4 regions of the Serratia sp. K1WW1 genome follow, and region 1 is predicted to be linked to each of the others. Evidence: predicted binding sites of a transcription regulator. Region 1 holds the regulator's gene; each other region holds the start of a gene.

The links. Region 1 encodes Fur, which represses iron uptake genes when iron is present. Its sites were predicted from a motif close to ATAATAATGAGAACNACTATCAA; they were not measured.
Region 2: ACX9GU_RS09645 (TonB-dependent siderophore receptor) is a predicted target of Fur. The motif match lies at 2,448-2,470, and genes of this name have one in related genera.
Region 3: ftnA (non-heme ferritin) is a predicted target of Fur. The motif match lies at 2,279-2,301, and genes of this name have one in related genera.
Region 4: ACX9GU_RS03865 (TonB-dependent siderophore receptor) is a predicted target of Fur. The motif match lies at 2,269-2,291, and genes of this name have one in related genera.

The regions. Positions count from the first base shown of each region.
Region 1 is NZ_CM147697.1:4,298,736-4,302,765, reverse strand. It holds gene ACX9GU_RS19480 (beta-N-acetylhexosaminidase) at 1-1,885, shown strand, start outside; gene fur (ferric iron uptake transcriptional regulator) at 2,068-2,514, opposite strand; gene fldA (flavodoxin FldA) at 2,840-3,379, opposite strand; gene ybfE (LexA regulated protein) at 3,583-3,870, opposite strand.
Region 2 is NZ_CM147697.1:2,132,366-2,136,395, reverse strand. It holds gene ACX9GU_RS09655 (ABC transporter permease) at 1-822, opposite strand, end outside; gene ACX9GU_RS09650 (ABC transporter substrate-binding protein) at 819-2,363, opposite strand; gene ACX9GU_RS09645 (TonB-dependent siderophore receptor) at 2,520-4,030, shown strand, end outside.
Region 3 is NZ_CM147697.1:2,446,300-2,450,329, reverse strand. It holds gene copD (copper homeostasis membrane protein CopD) at 16-897, opposite strand; gene yobA (CopC domain-containing protein YobA) at 901-1,284, opposite strand; gene ftnA (non-heme ferritin) at 1,607-2,125, opposite strand; gene ACX9GU_RS11055 (DNA polymerase III subunit theta) at 2,513-2,743, shown strand; gene pip (prolyl aminopeptidase) at 2,977-3,966, opposite strand.
Region 4 is NZ_CM147697.1:842,513-846,542, reverse strand. It holds gene ACX9GU_RS03865 (TonB-dependent siderophore receptor) at 24-2,213, opposite strand; gene exbD (TonB system transport protein ExbD) at 2,568-2,990, opposite strand; gene exbB (tol-pal system-associated acyl-CoA thioesterase) at 2,994-3,986, opposite strand.

The DNA of each region.
Region 1 (4,030 bases):
CATTGAGAGCCAGGCGAACGGTTATCCAATCAAGACGGATATCAAGCCAGCTGCATTCAAAGGCGATCAGGCCGTGCCTGGTGCCTACCAGCTGAAGATTGGCGAGAAAGGTGCCGAGATCGTCGGTTTCGATCAGACTGGGGTGTTCTATGGTCTGCAATCCATCCTGTCGTTAATCCCTTCGGATGGCAGCAAGAAGATCGCGACGCTGGATGCCAAAGATGCACCGCGCTTCCAATACCGCGGCATCTTCCTGGACGTGGCGCGTAACTTCCACCAAAAAGACGCCGTATTGCGCCTGCTGGATCAAATGGCAGCCTACAAGCTGAATAAATTCCACTTCCACCTGACGGATGACGAAGGTTGGCGCATTGAGATCCCTGGCCTGCCAGAGTTGACCGAAGTGGGCGGCCAGCGTTGTCATGACCTGAGCGAGACCACCTGCCTGATGCCACAATACGGCTCTGGCCCGGCACCACACGGCGGCTTCTTCTCCCGTCAGGACTATATCGATATCGTTAAATATGCTCAGGCACGCCAGATTGAAGTGATCCCTGAGATCGACATGCCGGCGCACGCCCGTGCGGCGATTACTTCTATGGAAGCTCGCTACAAGAAACTGCTTGCCGAAGGGAAAGAGAAAGAGGCTAACGAGTTCCGCCTGGTGGATCCGACCGATACCTCCAACACCACCTCGGTGCAATACTTCAACCGCCAGAGCTACCTGAATCCATGCCTGGATTCGTCCAAGAACTTCGTGGACAAAGTGATTGGTGAAGTGGCCCAGATGCACAAAGAGGCCGGTCAACCGCTGAAAACCTGGCACTTTGGTGGGGACGAAGCGAAGAACATCCGTCTGGGCGCTGGCTATACCGACGTGAAAAACCCGGAAGCGGGCAAGGGCATCCTTGATCTGAGCAAAGAAGACAAGCCGTGGGCCAAGTCGCAGGTTTGCCAGGCCATCATCAAAGACGGCAAAGTGGAAGATATGGAACACTTGCCGAGCTACTTCGGTCTGGAAGTCAGCCAGTTGGTGAAAGCGCACGGTATTGACAGAATGCAGGCGTGGCAAGATGGCCTGAAAGATGCCAAAGACTCGAAGGCCTTCGCGACCAACCATGTGGCGGTGAACTTCTGGGATACCCTGTACTGGGGTGGCTTCGACTCGGCTAACGACTGGGCGAACAAGGGTTATGACGTGGTGATCTCTAACCCGGACTACGTCTATATGGACTTCCCGTATGAAGTCAGCCCGGACGAGCACGGTTACTACTGGGGCACCCGTTTCAGCGACGAGCAGAAGATCTTCAGCTTTGCGCCGAACAACCTGCCGCAGAACGCCGAAACCTCGGTTGACCGTGACGGTAACCACTTCACCGCCAAGAGCGACAAACCATGGCCGGGCGCCTATGGTCTTTCCGCCCAACTGTGGAGCGAAGTGGTGCGTACCGACCAGCAGATGGAATACATGATTTACCCACGTGCCGTGTCGCTTGCAGAACGTGCATGGCACCGCGCCAGCTGGGAGCAGGATTATAAAGCTGGCCGTGAGTACAAAGGCGGCGAAACCCATCAGGTCGATACCAAAACCCTTGATAAGGACTGGCTGCGCTTTGCCAACCTGATTGGCCAACGTGAGCTGGCCAAGATGGATAAAGCGGGTGTGGGCTATCGCCTGCCGGTCCCAGGTGCACGCATCATCGGTGGCAAGTTGGAGGCAAATATTGCTCTGCCGGGCCTGGGAATTGAATATTCCACCGACGGCGGCAAACAGTGGCAGCGTTATGACGATAAAGCGCGCCCTGCGGTAGCGGGTGATGTGCAAATCCGCGCGATTAGCCCGGATGGCAAACGCTTCAGCCGTGCCGAGCCAGTGAAAGCGTAAGTGAGAACTCCGCCCGCCTACGTGTCGGTAGATGGGCGGAGATAGTGCTAGGTGAGAGCAAACTGCAATTGTGATAATTGAGTGGATATTTTTCCCCGGGCCTGTCCGGGGATTTTTTTATCTGTCATTTAGGCATAAAAAAACCGCCGTGTAGGCGGTTTTCGCGTTCTGGCGGACCAGGATCAGTTCTTGTTGTGCAGCGTTTCGTTCTCGCGGCAATCACCGGTTTCACAGTGGCCGTACAGGTACAGGCTGTGGTTGGTGAGCTTGATACCGTGTTGCTTGGCGATATCGCGCTGACGCACTTCGATGGATTCGTCGCTGAACTCGATCACTTTGCCGCAGTCCAGGCAAATCAGGTGATCGTGGTGGTGCTGCTGAGTCAGTTCGAAAACCGACTTGCCACCTTCAAAATTGTGGCGGGTCACAATACCTGCGTCGTCAAACTGGTTCAGCACGCGGTATACCGTGGCCAGGCCAATTTCTTCGCCCATATCTATCAGTTTTTTGTACAGATCTTCCGCACTGACGTGATGGCATGCCGGATCCTGCAAGACTTCCAGGATTTTGAGTCGCGGAAGAGTGACTTTTAAGCCAGCCTTCTTCAATGCGGAGTTGTTATCAGTCATGCGGATTCAGTCCTGTTACTATGCTAATCAAGTTGAGGCGTTCTCGCCTATGGCATCGGTTGGCACAAAGCGTTAATTGCGTCTCATTATAGAACCGGTTGCTGCAAATAGAAACCGCCGGTTGTTAACAAACCTATCTTTGCACTTTACCAGGGTAATCATGCAAAGCTTTGATGGATGGGATAAACCGATGTCTCAGTCTACCGTGGCGAGGTAGGAAGTTACAAACTTGTATCTTCTATTGCTCTAATCCGTGATGCCGATAACAGAAGGGCGCGCTATACGGCGCCCCTACCATGTGTTACGTATCCGCCGGGGCAGAGGCTTAGCCGACGATCTCGGCCAGGCTCAGCTCTTCACTGATTTGCTTGACCCAAGCGTCTACACGTTCGTTGGTCAGCTCAGGTTGACGATCTTCGTCAATGGCCAGCCCGACAAAGTGATCATCGTCTGCCAGACCCTTGGAGGCTTCAAAATGGTAGCCTTTGGTTGGCCAGTGGCCGACGATGGCCGCACCGCGTGGTTCAATGATGTCGCGGATGGTGCCCATCGCATCGCAGAAATATTCCGCGTAGTCTTCCTGATCGCCACAGCCAAACAGCGCCACCAGCTTGCCGTTAAAGTCGATGTCTTCCAGCGTCGGGAAGAAATCATCCCAGTCGCACTGGGCTTCACCATAGTACCAGGTTGGGATACCGAGCAGCAGGATATCAAACGCTGCCAGATCTTCTTTGCTGCTTTTGGCGATGTCGTGGATTTCTGCCACGTCGTTGCCGAATTTTTGCTGAAGCGTCTTTTGGATCATCTTGGCAATGTTTTCGGTATTGCCAGTGTCGCTGCCAAAGAAAATGCCTACATGAGCCATAGTAAAGATAACCTTTTAATTCAAATGAATGTGTTGCGTAAACGCGGCCTGAGGCGCTGCCAAGGGCAGGTTTGCTCAGCCGTAAATGCGTATCATGCCAGAAATTTGCCCTGAGGTTTTATCGCGTTTATGCGATGCCTCTGCGGAGGTGGAACCGATCTGGCGTCATCCTTAACGCCGTGCCGCGCGTGCGGCAGCAGAGATCAGTGTTCTGGCTGTTCTTCTGCCAGTTGGGCCAACAGCATTTGTTCGATCAATTCGCTGCGGCTGATATTGCGCTGGTCGGCCAGTTTGTTGAGAGCATCTACCGCGTCTGCGTTGATTTTCAGCTCCACACGCCGTAATCCACGCACTTTGTCCCGTCGTAGCTGATTACGCTTATTAATTCTAAGCTGTTCATCACGGGAAAGCGGGTTGGTTTTTGGGCGCCCTGGACGGCGTTCATCTGCGAACAGATCCAGCGTCGTGCGATCCGTTTGTTCTTTTGCCATTGTTGCGCTACTGCAAGGGAGTTTGCATCAAAAAGCGGTTTACGCTTCCAGACGGTTCGATTTACACAATTCGGGCCAATTAACCCTAACCCAAATTCACCCCCAGCCAAGCGCAGCTTCACACCTGGACAGGGTGGCAAAATTATAGCGCGCCATATTA
Region 2 (4,030 bases), 2.2 Mb from region 1:
CGCCGCCGCCAGGCCTGGCCAGCCAAACAGCGTTTCGGCAATTAATGCACCGCCAAACAGGTAGGTGATGTAACGCGCCAGTACGGGTAAGCAGGGGCCTAGCGCTTCAGGAAGGATCCAGTACAGCACGACGCCCGATTCCGCCACACCATTCAGGCGCGCGCATTCACTGGCAGGAGATTGTGACGCGCGGATAACTCCGAGGCGGATCAACTTGATGTTCTGAGCCAGAGAGACGCTGAGCAGCGTCAGGATCGGCAGAATAAACTGCGGCCACTGCGCCCACAGCGATTGGGTTGGCGAGATTAACGATAATGCAGGCAGCCACTGCAGCGTTAACGCAAACGCCACCACCAGCAGCATTCCGGTAACAAACTCAGGCAGCGCCAGCAGCCCCAGCGACAACAGACCGATCAGCCTGTCGATGACACTTCCCGGATGGAGCCCACAGTACACGCCTGCGGTACATGCCAGTATCACCAGTAACAGACTGGCGCTGGCTCCCAATGCCAGTGAGAAACGCCCGCGCTCCCACAGCAACGCACTGACCGGACGGTCATTCAGATAGCTGGTTCCCCAGTCGCCCCGTATGACGCCACTGGCCCAGTACAGATAGCGCACCGCGATGGGTTGATCCAGCCCCATTTGCGTGCGTAAGACGTTAACCTGCTCACGGCTGCCCTTGCCAGCCAGGCGTTGGGTGGCTGCATCCCCCTTTACCAGTGACATGGCACTGAAAATAATCACCGAAACCAACCACAGGGTTAAGATCGCCTGCGCAGTCCGCCAAAGCAAGCGCTTAATCGAGCCGCGTAACATCATGCAGAATGCAGCCAGGCATCGCGCAGTAGCGGATAATCGAAGAAGCCCGCCGCTTTAACGCCAAATACCCCAGGCGCGGATGCGGCAACAGAAGGGATGCGCGCAAAGATCGCATCGCCGCCCTGTTGCCATAGGTAGTGCTGAACATCTGCAACGCGTTGGCGCAACGCATCACCGCGTGCGGCCTGCATGGCATTCATCAGGCTTTCGAGCTGTGGCGTCGCGGGGCCGGTGAAGGACCAGGGCGCAGCGGAACCGTAATAAAACGGCAGCGCGACCGGCAGCGGCATCGGCCGGTAGAGATTGGTTTGCAGCGGCGTGTTGAGCAGCAGATTGAAATCGCTGTAGTAATCGGCCGCGGGAACGCGATCCAGGCCAAGATCAAAACCCGCCCCTTTTGCCTGTCGCAGCAGCAAGGTGGCGCTTTCAGCGGTGCCATATTCATAGTCACTGGTACGGATCGTGGCGGTGACAGACTTTATGCCCGCCTTTTGCAGCAGAGAGCGGGAGCGATCGGGATCGTAATGGCGCACAGGCAAATCCGCATTGAACCAGGGTTGCCCGACCCCCAGCGTATCGTTAGCCACTTCGCCCAGCCCCATGGTCACGGCGCGCACCATTGTTTCACGGTCAATGGCGTACTTCAGCGCCTCCACCACCTCAGGCTGGTTAAACGGGGCTTTGCTGAGATTCATGCTGAACCCCAGATTACTCATTGCCGATGGCGGCGAGTGCCAAAGCTTCAATGCCGGGTTGGCCTGTTCTGCACGTGCGATTAACAACGCCATGCCGCCCACATAATCAAACTGCCCCGCTTTCAGACCGTTGAGACGGGCTGCGGTGTCGCTGATGGCGTAGAGCTGTATCTCATCCAGCCACGGACCGCCGTTATCTGCATCCCAATAATCGGCTCGCGCCTGTAAAACGCTTTTATCCTGTGACCAGGATTGCAACGTATAAGGGCCGCTGCCGATGGCGGCGCTAAAGTCCTGCGTATTTTCCGGGAAAATGAAGATCGACTGGGCCAGTAATAAATCAAAGGAACCTACTGGTTTATGCAGCTGCAGCGTGAGCGTGTGATCGTCTTCGATGCGCGAGGCGGTAAGGTCGAGCGGTTTCAGCCAGCCACTCTGGCTACCCGGCTGGCTCATCCAGGTACGCAGACTGAACATCACATCTCTACTGGTGAGTTTACGGCCATCACTAAATGTGACGCCTTGGCGAATTTTAAGCGCCCAGCGTGTGGCATCACTGTTGGGCTCTGCTGACTCCATCAGGCGCCAAACGATATGCTGATTGTCTATTTCGGCTAATGAGTCCCACACCAAGCGGGCACGTACATAATCAATGTTGCTATTGGTGGATCGCAATACGCTTGTGGAATCATTGCTGGAACCAGCAAAGGCGGCCCGTAACACGCCACCTCTGTCAGGCTTGGGGTCGTCAGCCCATGCCAACGGTAAAATTGCGTTGCTTAGCACGATCCCCGCGCTAATACCCATCGTTTTTATCAGTGCTCTTCTGGTTAAACCCTGTTTCATTCCCCTGCCTCTCCCTGAACAAAAACCTGAAATTTCCGCTTCATTATTGACCATAGCATATGTTATATCATTACAATAATACAAACGATATTGATAATCATTACCAACAAAAACATAAAAATACTTTCTGAAATTTCTATCTGGCAAGGGATTACTATGGAACGTACCACATTGTATTTGGCAGGAAAAAAACTCACTCAACTTGCTGTAACGGGTCTTTCACTCCTTACTCTCGCACTGCAAAGTACCTGGGCACAGCAGAACAATTCAACGTTGACTGTCATCGCACAGGAAGAGGGATCACGCAGCAGCAAGCTTTCCGCCAAAGTGAGCAGCAGCGCCACCAAAACCGCGACACCGCTGGTGGAAACACCGCAATCGGTCTCGGTGATCACCCGCCAGCAGATGGATGATCAAAACACACGCAGTCTGAACGAAGCGCTCCGCTATACACCTGGCGTGGCCTCGGAACAGTGGGGAGGCGTGACCGCCTTCGATCAATTCACCCTTCGCGGACTTAACTACGGTGACACAGGTTATTCCGACGTGTTTCAGGATGGCTTGCGCAATACCAACGGCCTGTTATTCGGGGTGCAACAGGTCGATCCTTTCCTGCTAGAGCAGGTTGACGTGCTGCGTGGACCCGCATCGGTGCTTTACGGCCTCTCCAATCCTGGCGGCGTCATCGCACTGACCAGCAAACTGCCGACGCGAGAGACCATTCGCCATATCGAAGTAGAAGGCGGTAGCTCTAATTACGGCCGGGTTGGTGTGGATTTTGGTGGTGCGCTGAATGACAACGGCAGCGTCCTGTACCGTCTCGTTGCCACAGGACATCTCGCCGATGGCATGCAACAAGACGCCAAACTCAAAGGCTATGCGCTGGGCCCCTCAATCACTTTTAATCCTGACGACAACAACAGCCTGACGCTTTACTCACGCTTCCAGTACGATCCCGATCTCGGCGTCATTACTTCGCTGCCCGCTTACGGCACCCTGTTCCCTAATCCCAATGGCAAACTGCCACTAGATGCCTATCCTGGCGAGCCGGACCATAGCACCTATAGCCGCAAGCAGTCGGCGGTGGGATACAGCTATAGCCATAATTTCAACGAAGACTGGTCAACGGTTCTGAAGGGGCGCTATTTTGGCGAGACATCGAATTATGATGCGGTGGTGATGTTGGGACTGAACGACGATATGCGCACCATCAGCCGTAATACCGCAGTCTCCGATGAGCGTTACAACACCCTCAATGTTGATCATCAGATCCACGGTTTTTTCGACACTGGCGCGTTAAATCATGAACTGCTGACTGGCGTGAGCGTTGATCATATGCGCGGACACACCAATTACGGCAGTGGCAGTGTCTCATCTCTGGATATCTTCCATCCTGTCTACGGCGTGGCGGAGTATGGCCCAACCGCGTGGTGGCAGGATAGCCGTGTATCTTCCACACAAACCGGTCTCTACTGGCAAGACCAGATCGCCTGGCAGCAGTGGCGTACCACGCTGGGGATCCGCCACGACTGGAGCAAAATCATCAACAAAGATTTTCTTTATGGTCAGAATTATGAGCAGCACGACCAGGCAACCACTGGTCGTATCGGTCTGAATTATCTGTTCAGCAATGGCATCTCGCCTTACTTCACCTGGGCGCAATCCTT
Region 3 (4,030 bases), 1.9 Mb from region 1:
CGGCAAGGCGCAATGTCATACCGGCGCATAGGTTGCAAATAAACTCACCAACAGCAGCACCGCAGCGCCCAACGTCACCTCAAGCCAACAGGCGATCACCAACCCGCGCTGTGCCAGATTGGGGGAGGTGCGCATTGCGGGGACGATAACGTAACGGTTTGCCAATGCCACCATCACCATCAATGCCACCAGCCCGGCTTTAACTAACAACAAGCGTTGATAGGCGGAATCGAGATCGACTGGCCAGCGGCCAAGGATGATCAGGCTGTTGATTATGCCCGTGACGATCACCAGCACCACGGCAACATGGCCCCAGCGGGAGAAACGGATCAGGGTGGCGATAGCATCACTACGCCACTGCGGTTGTGGCAAGTAGCGCAGGCAAAGCAACAACGGTAATAGGCTGCCGAACCAGTAGCCTACCGCTAACAGGTGCAAGGCGTGGTTAACTCGGTGTGCAATTCCCAATATGCCCGCATGCATCGCCGCATGGCCGATAAACGCCATATTGATCAGTAACAGTGCCGAGCACATCGCTAGCGCTTGCCCCCGCTTTGCCGCAGGCAACAGCAAGGCTAACAAGGCCAGCAGGGAAAAACCCAGATGCCAGCGCCAGGCCTCACCAAAGGTGGTGCCCAACACCGCCCACCAAATGCTCAATTGCCAGGTATCCGCCCAGCCATCGCCCATCAATCCAGCCTGAATGGCCAGCATCAGCAAGGCGGTTAATGCGGAGATCCAGGTCGAGGCGAGCAGCAGCGGGCGCAAATCGCGGGTGATTATCGGGGAGAGGCGCTGTGGCGACAGGACGGCGGTGAACAGGCTGACGCCAAACATCAGCATCACCGCCGTAAAGTGCACAAAGCGACACAGCACAAACAGGGTCGCCAGAGTCATAGCTTAGTTAACGGTAAAGCTGTACTGACCTTTGGTTTTATGACCGTCAACGGAAACCACGTGCCAGCTGACCTGGTATTTCCCCGCAGCCAGTTCACTTTCAATCGGTACGTTAACCTGGGTGTTGTTGCTTGGATCCAGATCCAGCTTGCCGGTTTTAACCACAGCGTTATCTGGGCCGGTCACTTTGACACCGCTGAAGTTAGGCTCAATGCCTTCAGAGAAATTCAGCGTCAGCACTTTTGGCGCGGAGCTGACGGTGGCGTCTGCCGCCGGAGTCTGTACTTTCAGGTGGGCATGCGCCAACGCCTGCTGAGAAGACAAGCCGACAAACAGGACAAAAATGGTGGAAAGCAGGCGATAGGATGAACGAATTTTAGCGATCACGGAGGAGTCCTTTATCAATTATGTAGGTGATAAGGGCCAAGACCGGTTACGCGGAGCGATGTTTCCGCAGCCTCAACCCACCACTGTGATTGCGCCACGGGTAAACAGCAGAAGGAGTGGGTAACTCACTGTTATAACTCTCTACCTCCCGGTAGCGTATCGCGTTAAATCATAACGACGGTGAATCGGCAAGTCGAGCACATCACTGATATTTTGCGATCTGGCAGCACGTATCGCTATAGCAGTTCGATAAACGCAGGGCAAAAAAAACCGCGTACGGTGAAAAGTACGCGGTTTTCAGATTGATGACAAAAGCGGGTTATCAGGCCTGGCCGTTACCACTTACTGCCTCAGCACCCATTCTCTTCAGATCTTTATCAATGAAGAACAGTGCCTTGCCGCTGCTGCCTACCAGCGCCAACTTGTCCAGCACGGATTTGAACAGCTTCTCTTCTTCGTGCTGCTCGGCAACGTACCATTGCAGGAAGTTGAAGGTTGAGTAGTCTTGTGTGGTCATAGCCACGTGCGCCAGTTCATTGATTTGACGAGTGATCAGTTGCTCATGCTCGTAAGTCTGCTGGAAAACGTCCGCCAGTGATCCAAACTCTACCGGTGGTGCAGAAATGCTGCCGATCAGCGGCAAAGCCCCGGTATCACTGAGGTAGTCGAACAGACGCTGCATGTGCTGCATCTCTTCGCGTGAATGTTCTTTAAGGAATGCGGCGGCACCTTCGAAGCCTTTATCGCTGCACCAGGCGCTCATTTGCAAATACAAATTGGCGGAATAGAATTCCAGATTCAGTTGCTCATTCAGTTTCGTGGTCATTGCTTGCGTTAGCATGAGGATCCCTATTATTTTTGCAGGTCATAAACTTAATTGACCGCATTATGCCTTGATTAACACAAAATAAAAACACTTGATTTACATTCATTTATTTTAAAGTTAATTTACCTATAAATTCAATGCGTTATAAAAAACACAATTTAACATTAAATTATTATGATAATCATTTTCATCTTTATATTTACAGGAAGACGAATCATTCTTATTTAACAAAATAAACCAATAACGTTAGACTTAAACATTATATCACCCTGCTTTTTGTAATGACTCTACGCCCAGAGTCTGAAGATGGCAGGGATATGTTGGCTTGAGAAGCTTGCCAAGCGCGGCACGGTAGATTACCTTCTGCGCTGAGTTGCCGTTACACACTAGAAGGAGGATCCCATGGGTTACAATCTGGCAGAACTTTCCAAAGACGAGATGGACAAGGTGAACGTTGATCTGGCCGCGTCTGGAGTGGCATTCAAGGAACGCTACAATATGCCGGTGATCCCTGAGATGGTGGAACGCGAGCAGCCAAAGCATCTGCAGGACTACTTCCGCGAGCGAGTGATGCACTATCGCGTCGAATCACACAAATTCTCTCGCCTGCCTTACGAACCTAAAATGAAGTAATGGCCCCTCACCCTAACCCTCTCCCACAGGGAGAGGGAACCGATCGAGTGTGTTTGAAATTTCTCGCGACTCACCTTGGATGAGGAGATGACCGATTTTACTAGAGTTACCGATTTACCTCCAATAACGGCTCCCTCTCCCAGTGGGAAAGGGTTGTGCAAAACGGTCGGTAGCCAGCAGAGGAGGCGATCGATTTTGCTAAAGCTACCGATTTACTTCCAAATGAGCAGGGGCTAACAGCTCCCTCTCCCTGTGGGAGAGGGTTGGGGTGAGGGGCCAGCGAAACGGTCGGTAGCCAGCATCAACTGGTGCAAAATACCCGGTTCATCCGTGGAGTGCCCTGCCCCTTCGACAATATGCAGTTCAGCCTCTGGCCAGGCCTTGGCCAGATCCCAGGCGTTTTGTACCTGACAGGCCATATCGTAACGGCCATGGACGATCACCGCCGGAATATGACGGATCAGCGGGACGTTGCTCAACAGCTGGTCATCGCTGTCGAGAAAACCCTGATGGCTAAAGTAGTGGTTCTCAATACGGGCAAAGGCCAGCGCGAAATCATCTTCGCCAAAGGAGGCGGAAGCACCGCTTGGCAACAGCGTTACCGTTTCCCCTTCCCACACGCTCCACAGTTTGGCAGCCTCAAGCTGCACTTGCAGATCCGGTGAAGTCAGGCGTTGACGGTAGGCTGTAATCACGTCCTTGCGTTCTTCCTCCGAAAGGATAGACAGCACTCGCTCCCATTTATCCGGGAAGAAGCGGGAAGCGCCGTCTTGATAATACCAACTCAGTTCCTGCTTACGCAGCGTGAAGATGCCCCGCAGCACCATCTCGCTGACGCGTTGCGGATGCGTCTGTGCATAGGCCAGCGCCAGCGTGGAACCCCAGGAGCCACCAAAGACCAGCCACTGGTCCACTCCGGCCATGACACGCAGTCTTTCGAGATCGTCGACCAGGTGCCAGGTAGTGTTATTGTCCAGGCTGGCATGCGGTTTGGAACGGCCACAGCCGCGCTGATCGAACAGCAAAACCTTATAGCGCTGCGGGTCGAACAGCTGGCGATGATAAGGTGCGCTACCACCGCCAGGCCCGCCGTGGATAAATACCGCAGGCTTACCGTTTGGATTGCCGCTCAGCTCCCAGTAGATCCGGTGCCCATCTCCAGTATCCAGCCAACCGCTGTCATAGGCGGATAATGGCGGGTACAAACCTCGTAATTGTTCCATGGCGCGTACGTCTCTCTGTGAGTGATACCTTCATCAAAGCCGAAGCCGCTCATCAGGTCAACGG
Region 4 (4,030 bases), 2.5 Mb from region 1:
GGGATACGTCATACCAGCCGCGATTAGAACGACAGGGTCAGGCCCGCGTAATAGGCCCGGCCCGGTTCGTTGTAGGTCGAAGCCCCTTCGTTTTCACGGTAGATCTGTTTGTCGAACAGGTTGGTGACGCCGGTTTTCAGGCTCAGATCCTTCATCAAATCGTAATTGACGCCAATGCCCACCACCGAATAAGCCCCAACTTCCTGAGTGGAAAGCGTGCCGGCTTCGTTACGGATCTCCGCATATTCACGCGGCTTTTGCCGACCATACATCGTCCAATTCAGGTTGGTGGAGAGCTTATCGGTGACCTGATAATCCAGCAGGGTATTCACCGTATACTTGGGGATCACCGACAGAGGATTACCGGTATCCTTGTTTTCGGAGGTGATCATATAGGTCGCGTTGGTGCGCCAGGTAAGCATGTCCTCAACCAACGGCACCACCAGATTGCCCTCCAACCCTTCGACCAGCGCCTTACCGCCGTTTTCCCAACGCAAGATGTTGTAACCGTTGGAGGCATAGCCAACAATCTCGGTGCCCGCTACGATCTTGTTTTTATAGTCGTTACGGAAATAGGTGATGCCTGCATCGTAACCTGCCCAGGTAAATTCCAGGCCGATCTCTTTGTTAACGCTGGTTTCCGGATCCAGATCGTTATTCCCCAGCAGATAGCAGCTGCCTGAAACTATGTCCTTCGGGCACCCGTTACCACGGGTGGATAACAGATAGCCTTCGCTGGACTGGTACAGGTTTGGCGCTTTAAAGGCTCGGGCGATACCGGCCTTCAGTTTGAAATACTCGCCAAGCTCCTGCGAAATGTTCAGGCTAGGGCTCCAGTTAGCGCCATATTTATTGTGATAGTCGAAGCGCAGGCCGGGGATCACGAAGGTGCCCTCTATCGGCTCAATATTGTCCTCAAAATAGAGTGAGCTGATATCGGCGCTGTTTTTAGCGCTGCGCTCAGAAGGATCGCCAGAGACGCCATTAATGACAACACCGCTTTGATCGGTCATCTGCATGGATGCCGGATCGTTAAGCTTTTCACGGTTCCACTCTGCACCCAGCGTGACGTTCTGCTCAAACAGCAGATCCAGCGGGATATTCAGCTCACCACCGGTACGGTAATTCTCCAGACGGCTAGTGTTATAGGTGTCGTCGTTGATCATGCCTTCGACACGGCCGGTCGTCCCCTCCGCCAGACGGGTATTGTTGGTTTTCTCATAGTTAAAGTTCAGCCGGGATTGGCCCCAGTCCCAGATGCCATTATGGGTAATACCGTAGCTCTGGCGATACAGGCGGTTAGTTTCCTGGCCATACAGCGAAGCCACCAGATCGCCTGGGCTGAGATTGCCATTGCTGTATTGGGTATCGCCAGCGTAGATATTGCCCTGGCGGCTGTAGGCATAGTCAAAATCGAGGATCTGCTGCGGGTCTATTTTCCAGGAGAGTGAGGCATTGATATCTTTGTTTCTGACGCCTTCACGCCCTGCGGCATAGGAACCGTTCTGCTGGGTGTTGATGTCATAGGCATCGGCATCGGTTTTATTGATGTTACCGAACAGGCGCATGGTCAGCACGTCACTGACCAGCGGGCCGCTTAAACTGAAGTTGGCGCGGTTGGTCGCCCCTTCCTTGTTGTTTTCGGGCTGGTTGGTAAACAGCGAAAGCGTGCCATGCCAATCTTTGGTTGGGCGTTTGGTAATAATATTAACCACCCCGCCAGCTGCACCCGAGCCATAGCGGGCTGCCGCCGGGCCACGTAACACCTCAATGCGTTCAACCATTTCTGCGGGCACCCAGTTGGTATCGCCACGGGTATCCCTTTCGCCACGCCAGCTATAACGCACTGAATCACGAGAGGTTGCCGGGACACCGTCGATCAGGATCAGGGTGTTTTCCGGCCCCATTCCCCTTATATCAATCTGCCGATTGTTACCTCGGCTACCGCTAGCGCTGTTGCCGGTAAGGTTGACACCTGGCATTCTGCGAATGATGTCGGACAGGTCGTTGACCGGTGGCGTTTTGCGTATATCCTCGGCGGTGATAATCGAAACCCCAGGCTGTTGTTTCAGTTCTTCCGCCGCGGTGGCACGCACCACCATGGTCTCGCTGTCTTCTACTGGCACCTCCTCTGCCGCCATCCCACCGCTACTGAAAAGCCCCGCCAGCAGGATCGCACCAGGTTGCAGTCTGTTTTTTTTAGGTATAACCATCGAAATAATCCCTTTTATTTAAAGTAGATAATAATATTTGTAACTATTCTTGTAATTGAGAATTGTAATGATAAGCATTCATATTTAAACGCAGGAAAGCGTAAATTCACAATTTCTCCATAGTTCTGGGGAAACCGCAGGCAATAAAGAGAACTGATAATTATTATTAAAATACAATAAGTTATAATTATGATGCTGTGGATCGGGCGCGGCAGATAGCGCCCCACATGTAAGATTTGTGGGATTGGGGAGGAAGATTAAGCTGTGGTGCAGATTTCGTGGTGGTAGCAGGGTAATAGCACCCTCTTCTTCGAGTTAGGCAACCCGAAGAAGAGGAAATGGCTGAGCTTCAGATTACTTGGCCACGCCTTCCATTCCCACCAGCCCCACTTTCAGGTAGCCGGCTTTGCGTAGCGTATCCATCACGCTCATCAGCGTTTCATAATCTACGGTCTTGTCCGCCTGGAAGAAGATGGTGGTTTCTTTATTTGCCTGCGTGCGTTGATCCAGCACCGCCGTCAGCTGTTCCGCCGTCACTGGCTCATCGCCCACGTACAGCTGCTTGTCTGCCTTCACCGACAGGAACACCGGTTTTTCCGGACGCGGCTGCGGTTTAGCGGAAGAAGCAGGCAGATCGACACGAATATCTACCGTTGCCAGCGGCGCAGCCACCATAAAGATGATCAACAGCACCAGCATGACGTCGATAAACGGCGTCACGTTGATTTCATGCAGTTCGCCGCTGTCGTCCAGATCTTCATTTAAGCGCATCGCCATAACTCACCCCACCCGCAGTTGGTGCGCATGCTGCGAACGTTTGGCATCGGCCGAGGCCGCCAGATCCAGATCGCGGCCCAACAGCAGCAGCACCTGCGCCGCCACATCGCCCACCTGAGCACGGTGGCCGCCGATGACGCGAGCAAAGATGTTGTAGATCACTACCGCAGGGATAGCTGCAACCAGACCGAGCGCGGTGGCCAGCAAGGCTTCTGCAATCCCCGGGGCAACGACCGCCAGGTTAGTGGTTTGCGAATGGGCAATGCCGATAAAGCTGTTCATGATGCCCCATACGGTACCGAACAGGCCGACAAACGGTGAAATGGCGCCGATGGTGGCCAGGAAGCCATTGCCGCGCCCCAGCTGACGCCCGTAGGCCGCTACGCGGCGTTCCAGACGGAAACCGGTACGCTCTTTAATACCGTTGTTGTCGTTAGAGGCCGCCGACAGTTCCAGTTCGTTCTGCGCGTCTTGCAGCAGCACCGCACTGATGCTCTCTTGCGAGAAGCTTTGCGCCAGTTCGGAGGCATCGTCCAGCGAACGCACGTCGGCCAGCGCCAACTGCTCACGGCGCAGACGGCGCTTGGAACGAAACAGCTCGCTGCCTTTGGCAAACAGAATGGTCCAGGTGACAATAGACGCCAGCACCAGGCCAATCATCACGATTTTCACCACGATGTCGGCGTGCTGATACATGCCCCAGACGGAAAGGTCCATGCCGCGCGTTTCAGGCGGTTGGATGGTCGGTTCAGGACTAACCGGGGTGATATTTTCCGGGGTACCCGCCACTGGGGTTACCGCTGTTGGTGTGGCCGGTGTCGTTGCCGCGGCAACGCTTTCAGCGACTGCTGGTGCAGTGGCCGGTGCCGCCTGAGCGTTGCCCGCCAACCCCACCACCAACACCAGTGAGGCGATCACACTGCGCCCCAATGCGCCCCATTGCCCACGGCCTGCGCCCTGAGCACTTTGATTTGTCATTTTGCCAGCCGTTTTCACGCTGTGCCTCCACCCATTTCAACATTGAAGGAAGAATTCAGCGT